DNA from 3 places in the Anoxybacillus sp. PDR2 genome. Region 3 is predicted to be linked to each of the others. Evidence: riboswitches for the same ligand, from Rfam matches in the RefSeq annotation. Region 3 holds a riboswitch; each other region holds the start of a gene.

Region 1 (2,269 bases), 1.4 Mb from region 3:
TCATGGACGCTGCGCCCCTTAGCAAGCTCCGCTGTTACTGCAGCGGCAAACGTGCAGCCTGTTCCATGCGTATGTCTCGTTTCAATTCGGGCGCCCTTGAAATAGGAAAATTCACGGCCATCATATAGCAAATCAACCGCTGCATTTTCAACATCATCGTGGCCTCCTTTAATGACCACGTACGTGACTCCGATTTTGTGAAGCTGTTTTGCCGCTTCTTGGCGTTCCTCTAATGTGCGGATCTTCATCCCCGTCAATACTTCTGCCTCTGGAATGTTAGGAGTGGCTACCATCGCCAGCGGCAACAAATGTGTTTTTAACGCTGACACCGCTGCTTCCTGTAAAAGTGGTGCCCCGCCTTTAGCGATCATAACCGGGTCAACGACAAGCCGACGCCAGCCAAATTGCTTCACCTTTTTCGCTACGGCTTGGATGATATCTGCATTAAACAACATGCCCGTTTTGACGGCGTCTGCTCCTAAGTCCGTACCAATGGATTCAATCTGCTGCTCAACGGCTTCTACAGAAAGCGGATACACTCCCTGCACGCCAAGCGTATTTTGCGCCGTTACCGCCGTTAATGCAGACATTCCAAAGACGCGTAACTCTTGAAATGTTTTTAAATCCGCCTGAATGCCGGCTCCACCTCCACTGTCTGACCCAGCAATCGTTAATGCTTTATAAACTTGATTCACCATGTCTCTCCCCTTCATTCAACTTTGGTAAAGGAGCCATATTGACTAATGGCCTCCGCGCCAACTTTGGCCAACTGATTTAAAAAGGCGATTTGAAAGCTTCCAGGCCCATACTCTGCCGCTTCATCAGCAGCTAGTTGCGCCGCCACGCCATAGCTGACAAGCGCCGCTGTTGCCGCTGCTGCATAGTCCTTTTCAACAGCCGCAAACGCTCCGATTACAGATGTGACAAGGCAGCCTGTCCCAGTGACTTTTGTTAACAGCGAATGACCGTTATGAACCACATAAACCGTCGCTCCGTCTGTGACAACATCGTCCTTTCCGGTAATAGCGACTGTCATTTTTAACTGCTGTGCTGCTTTTTTCGCTAGTGCCACCACATCGCCGCTTCCTTCGGCGGCATCCACTCCTTTAATCTCCCACCGCTCGCCGATAACATTCGCGATTTCTGCTGCATTGCCGCGGATGACGGCAATATTTAATTGACGGACTATTTTTCGGGCGGTTTCCGTGCGATATGGCGTCGCTCCCGCTCCAACCGGATCGAAAATCACAGGAACTCTCTGTTCATTTGCTGCCTTGCCGGCAATCAGCATCGCTTCAATTTCCTGTTCATTTAGCGTGCCGATATTTAAAACAAGCGCTCCGGCAATTCGCGCCATATCCGCTACTTCTTGCTTGGCATAGGCCATCACTGGTGAAGCGCCAAGCGCAAGCAGACCATTTGCTGTAAAATTGGTCACAACTACATTTGTGATGTTATGCACAAGTGGATTAGCCTTGCGCACTTGATCGAGTACTTCTGCCACATGTTGCAAATTCATCTTTTCCATCCTCTCCCTTATTCGTTTGTCCAGCTGGATTTGCAAATAAAAATGCACTTTGCGCGTAAGCAAAGTGCATCTATATCGCCTCTATCACTTTCCCTACGCTGGCATTACCCAACAGGTTCAAACGGTCAACGGCGGATGATAGCCGTACTCTCAGCCTGATTCCACAGACTCCCGTATCCTTTTCACTGTTTACAAGCACAGTCTACCCCTTCTCGCCCGAGAATGCAAGCAAAAAATTATGTGCTCCCTCCCGGCAATGATTCCGTTCTTCTTGGCTCTTCATGAAACGAGGAAGATCGCGGCAATGGCAAATTAAATAAATCTAAATCCACAATATAACGAGGGCGCCGTTTCGTTTCTTTATAAATCTTTCCGATGTATTCACCGATTAGCCCAAAAGCAATCAGCTGCAATCCTCCAAGCAGCCAAATCGATGTAATCAACGATGTCCATCCCGTTTGTGTGTGACCGGTCCATTTTAAAAACAGGAAGTAAGCACCAAATAACAGGCTGACAAAAAAAGAAACCAACCCGATCATGGAAATAAAACGAATAGGTGTCACACTAAATGACGTAATACCGTCAAGAGCAAAGGAAATCATTTTTTTTAGCGGATATTTTGTTTCACCGGCAAGTCGTTCCTTTCGATCATAATAAACAACAGTTGAACGAAATCCAAGCAATGGAACAATTCCTCGCAAAAATAAATTGGCTTCTTCAAATCGTTCCAGCTCTTCAACC
Region 2 (2,269 bases), 240 kb from region 3:
AATTGCTCGGTCAAATCATTAAAGGATTAGGAGAACGTTCTACTGAAATCGGCCAAATCACGCAAGTCATCACAGGGATTTCTTCACAAACCAACTTGCTCGCATTAAATGCGGCAATCGAGGCAGCGCGGGCGGGAGAGCAAGGGAAGGGATTTGCCGTTGTCGCTGATGAAGTGAGAAAGCTGGCGGAGCAATCGGCACAATCCGCCCAGCAAATTACAAAATTAATTGATGACATTCAACAAGAAACCGATAAAGCCATTGGGTCAATGGATGTTGTTGCCGATGAAGTTTCTCAAGGGCTTCATGTCGTTCAAACAGCCGGACTTTCTTTTGAACAAATCCGGCAATCTATTAACGGGGTCAATGAACAAATTGAAGGAGTTTCAGTCGTGATTCGCCAAATGACGCAAAGCGCCCAGAACGTTGCTTCAGCCATTGAACATATGGCAGAAATCGTGGAACAATCGTCAGCGGGCTCTAGCCATATTTCAGCAGCGACCCAAGAACAGATGGCTTCTATGGAAGAAATCGCTTCTTCTGCTTCTGCGCTGAATGAAATGGCTGGAGAAATGCAGAATCTATTAGGGAAATTTCGGGTATAGGAAAACATAAGAAAAATGTTTACATAAATGAATAAATATGCTAAAATTTCTCTAAAAGTAAATAATGGATCTACTAGGGGAGTCCAATAGCTTGGACTGAGAGAAGAACGCGCGAAAGTTCTTTGACCCTTTGAACCTGATCTGGGTTATGCCAGCGTAGGGAAGTAGATAGTGGGAGTATGGATTGTTGCATATACTTTGCGCTATTTGTTGATTCCATCGGGTTCTCTTTTTGGAGAACCCGATTTTTGCTTTTTCCCCACCGTCTTTTTTTCGTACGTTTTGGTGTAGCCCTTAGATCGAATGAAACAAAAAGGAGGAAGGGTTGCATGCAAAACGTTTTATCTTCTATGCCGTTTTCAGCCAGTAAAAAAGTGTATGTAGAAGGATCGCGTCCTGATATTCGCGTTCCTATGCGTGAAATTACGCTAAGCCCAACCAAGACGGAAGCCGGAGAGTCTAAAAACGATCCGATCTGTGTATATGACACAAGCGGACCGTATACCGACACGGAATTTCAAGCAGATATTTACCGCGGGCTTCCTGAACTGCGCAAGCGTTGGATTTTAGAAAGAGACGATGTCGAGGAATATGAAGGACGGCCCGTGCGTCCAGAGGACAACGGTCTCTCGAAAGGAAAGGAATCGAACGTCTATCTTCCCTTTAAGCGGACGCCGCTACGCGCCAAAAATGGCAAGGCAGTCACACAAATGCATTATGCGAAACGCGGAATCGTTACTCCGGAGATGGAATTTGTCGCTATTCGGGAGCAGATGGATCCAGAGCTGGTCCGTCAAGAGATCGCGGCCGGGCGGGCGATTATCCCAGCCAATATCAACCATCCGGAAAGTGAACCAATGATTATTGGGAGACGTTTTCATGTCAAAATTAACGCTAATATCGGCAATTCAGCCGTCACTTCATCAATTGACGAGGAAGTGGAGAAAATGCTCTGGGCTGTCCGCTGGGGAGCAGATACGATTATGGATTTATCAACAGGAAAGCAGATTCATACGACGAGAGAGTTTATTATTCGCAATTCCCCTGTTCCGGTTGGGACGGTTCCGATCTATCAAGCGTTGGAAAAGGTGAATGGAATAGTTGAAGATTTATCGTGGGAAGTTTATCGCGATACACTGATTGAGCAGGCTGAACAAGGAGTTGACTATTTTACGATTCACGCTGGGGTATTGCTTCGTTATATACCGTTGACCATTGGAAGAACAACAGGAATTGTGTCGCGCGGTGGCTCGATTATGGCGCAATGGTGTTTGGCCCATCATCAGGAAAATTTCTTATACACTCATTTTGAGGAAATTTGCGAAATTTTAAAGTCCTATGATATCGCCATATCGTTAGGAGACGGTTTGCGGCCTGGATCGATTGCCGATGCCAATGATGAAGCGCAATTTGCAGAATTAGAGACGCTTGGCGAGCTCACTCAAATAGCATGGAAGCATGATGTCCAAGTGATGATTGAAGGGCCTGGGCATGTGCCGATGGATAAAATCAAAGAAAATGTCGACAGGCAGATGGAGATTTGCCATGGTGCGCCATTTTATACGCTTGGTCCGCTGACGACGGATATCGCCCCGGGATATGACCATATTACATCAGCGATCGGTGCGGCAATGATCGGCTGGTATGGAACCGCGATGCTTTGT
Region 3 (2,269 bases):
CATGGTAGGAGCAGCTGGCTGTAACAAAAAATCCCCCATCCTTTACTAATTTTAAACCGTTTAAGTTAATGTCCTTATATCCGCCCAAGGCCTTTGGAACAGAGTGAGCCGATTTGGCGAATGCCGGGGGATCAACAATCACGACATCCCACTGCTTTCCTTCGTGCACGGCCTCTCGCAAATAATCGAACGCATTGGCGACAACGAAATCAACGTTCGTAAAACCGTTTAGTGCTGCGTTTCGTTTCGCTGTCTCAATCGCGTGATCGGAAATATCGACAGCGGTGACATGCTTTGCTCCGTATAAACAAGCATTGAGCATAAACGAGCCTGTATGGGTGAAACAATCCAAAACGGTTGTATCCGTGTCGATGAGCGGGCGAATGGCGGCGCGGTTTTGCCGTTGGTCAAAGAAAAACCCTGTTTTTTGCCCGTTTTCAATATCAACGATGTATTTTACCCCGTTTTCTTCAATGATCACTTCTGTATCGCATGTGCCGTACCAAAATCCTTTTTCTTGCTCAAGCCCTTCCAGCTCGCGGACATATACATCATTGCGCAAATAAATCGCTTTTGGTTGAAATACTTCAAGCAAGCCTTTTAAAATCCAGTCTTTTCGCTTTTCCATTCCAAGGGAAAGAATTTGCACAACAAGTACATCTTCGTATTTATCGACAATAAGCCCCGGCAAAAAATCGGCTTCACCATAAATGGCGCGACAAGAACGGACACCTGGAATCATTCGTTCCCGATATGCCCATGCTTGACGAATCCTTTCCATGAAAAATGTTTCGTTCAATTCTTCGTCTGCATGGTGAGTTAAGACGCGCACAATCATTTGTGAACGAGGATTAATATACCCCTTTGCGAGAAAGTAATGCTGATGGTTATAGACGTTCACAAAATCGCCTGGTTCAAAATCACCTTCAATGTAGTCTACTTCACTTTGAAAAATCCAAGGATGGCCTTGCTCCAGCCGCTTTTTGCGCTTTCGCTTCAAAAAAACGTTTGCCACATTCTTCACTCCATTAAATTAAGTTATTTGCCTTCTCTATCATACAGAATTGCCGATTAGGAAGCAATGATAGGAGGGGAGACTTGACAATCATACGAACAGTGATATGATAAATTTAAATAACTTTATATCCATGCTTCTAATCATCCACTAGGGGGGCCTTTAGATAGGCTGAGATCAAAGTGTGCCTTTGAGACCCTTAGAACCTGATCTGGATTATGCCAGCGTAGGGAAGTGGAAGTGGCGTACTGGCTTTATAAATGTTTGTAAACCACTTTCTTTGCGCTCGCGAAAGAAAGTGGTTTTTTATTGATTCAAGCATGGATATGTTTCCAAATGAAGGAGGGATTGACATGTCATTTTCACAGTTATTGCGTCAAAAGGTAGACGCTATTTGGGAGGCAAGCTTTCATCATCCATTCGTCAAGGAGCTTGGTGAGGGAGCGCTCGACCTGGCGTGCTTTCGTTATTATGTTTTGCAAGATTCCTATTATTTAAGCCATTTTGCTAGAGTACAAGCGCTTGGAGCTGCACGAGCGTTTGATTTGGCAACAACAGCGCGGATGGCGCATCATGCGCAAAATACTCAGCAAGCGGAACTATCTTTGCATGAGAAGTTTGCAAAGCAGCTCGGAATCACGGAGGAGGAAAAAGCTTCGTTCGTTCCGGCACCGACGGCTTACGCCTATACTTCTCATTTGTACAGGGCAGCGTATGAAGGTCATTTAGGCGATGTGATTGCTGCTATTTTACCATGCTATTGGCTTTATTACGAAATTGGTGAGAGATTAAAGCATTGTACGCCGCAGGAGCCGATTTATCAAGAATGGATTGCCGCTTATGGATCGGAATGGTTCCGTCAGTTAGTGGAAGAACAAATTCAGCGATTAGATACGGTAGCAGAAAACGTGTCGGAAGCGGATCGCAAGCGAATGGAACAGCATTTTATCATTAGCAGCCAATACGAATATTCATTTTGGGAAATGGCGTACCGTTTAGAAACATGGCCAATTCAAGGAAAGGAGAAAGTAAAGGATGCAGACAACCAAGGGATTGAAATTAGCTGATATTTTAATTACAATTGTCATTTCCATTGTATTTGGAATTGTGTATAAGCTATGGGGACCATTCTACTATTTTGTTAAGCCGTTTGGCTTCCATCTTGATCAACTCATTTATGGAATGTGGTTCATTGCCGCTACTGTTGCCTTTTTAATTATTCGCAAGCCTGGTATTGCCCTTTTGGCGGAAATT

Evidence for each region. A riboswitch is a leader RNA that binds a small molecule or an ion and turns the genes downstream of it on or off. The one in region 3 is predicted to bind thiamine pyrophosphate.
Region 1: linked by a shared signal. The riboswitch ahead of thiM (hydroxyethylthiazole kinase) and the one ahead of tenA (thiaminase II) in region 3 are both predicted to bind thiamine pyrophosphate.
Region 2: linked by a shared signal. The riboswitch ahead of thiC (phosphomethylpyrimidine synthase ThiC) and the one ahead of tenA (thiaminase II) in region 3 are both predicted to bind thiamine pyrophosphate.

The regions. Positions count from the first base shown of each region.
Region 1 covers NZ_CP047158.1:2,155,668-2,157,936, forward strand. Annotated here, with positions in the region: gene thiD (bifunctional hydroxymethylpyrimidine kinase/phosphomethylpyrimidine kinase) at 1-698, opposite strand, end outside; gene thiM (hydroxyethylthiazole kinase) at 710-1,519, opposite strand; TPP riboswitch at 1,602-1,713, opposite strand; gene GRQ40_RS10315 (glycosyltransferase family 2 protein) at 1,765-2,269, opposite strand, start outside.
Region 2 covers NZ_CP047158.1:489,213-491,481, forward strand. Annotated here, with positions in the region: gene GRQ40_RS02380 (methyl-accepting chemotaxis protein) at 1-605, shown strand, start outside; TPP riboswitch at 671-785, shown strand; gene thiC (phosphomethylpyrimidine synthase ThiC) at 935-2,269, shown strand, end outside.
Region 3 covers NZ_CP047158.1:727,750-730,018, forward strand. Annotated here, with positions in the region: gene GRQ40_RS03550 (class I SAM-dependent rRNA methyltransferase) at 1-1,015, opposite strand, end outside; TPP riboswitch at 1,158-1,265, shown strand; gene tenA (thiaminase II) at 1,369-2,082, shown strand; gene GRQ40_RS03560 (ECF transporter S component) at 2,051-2,269, shown strand, end outside.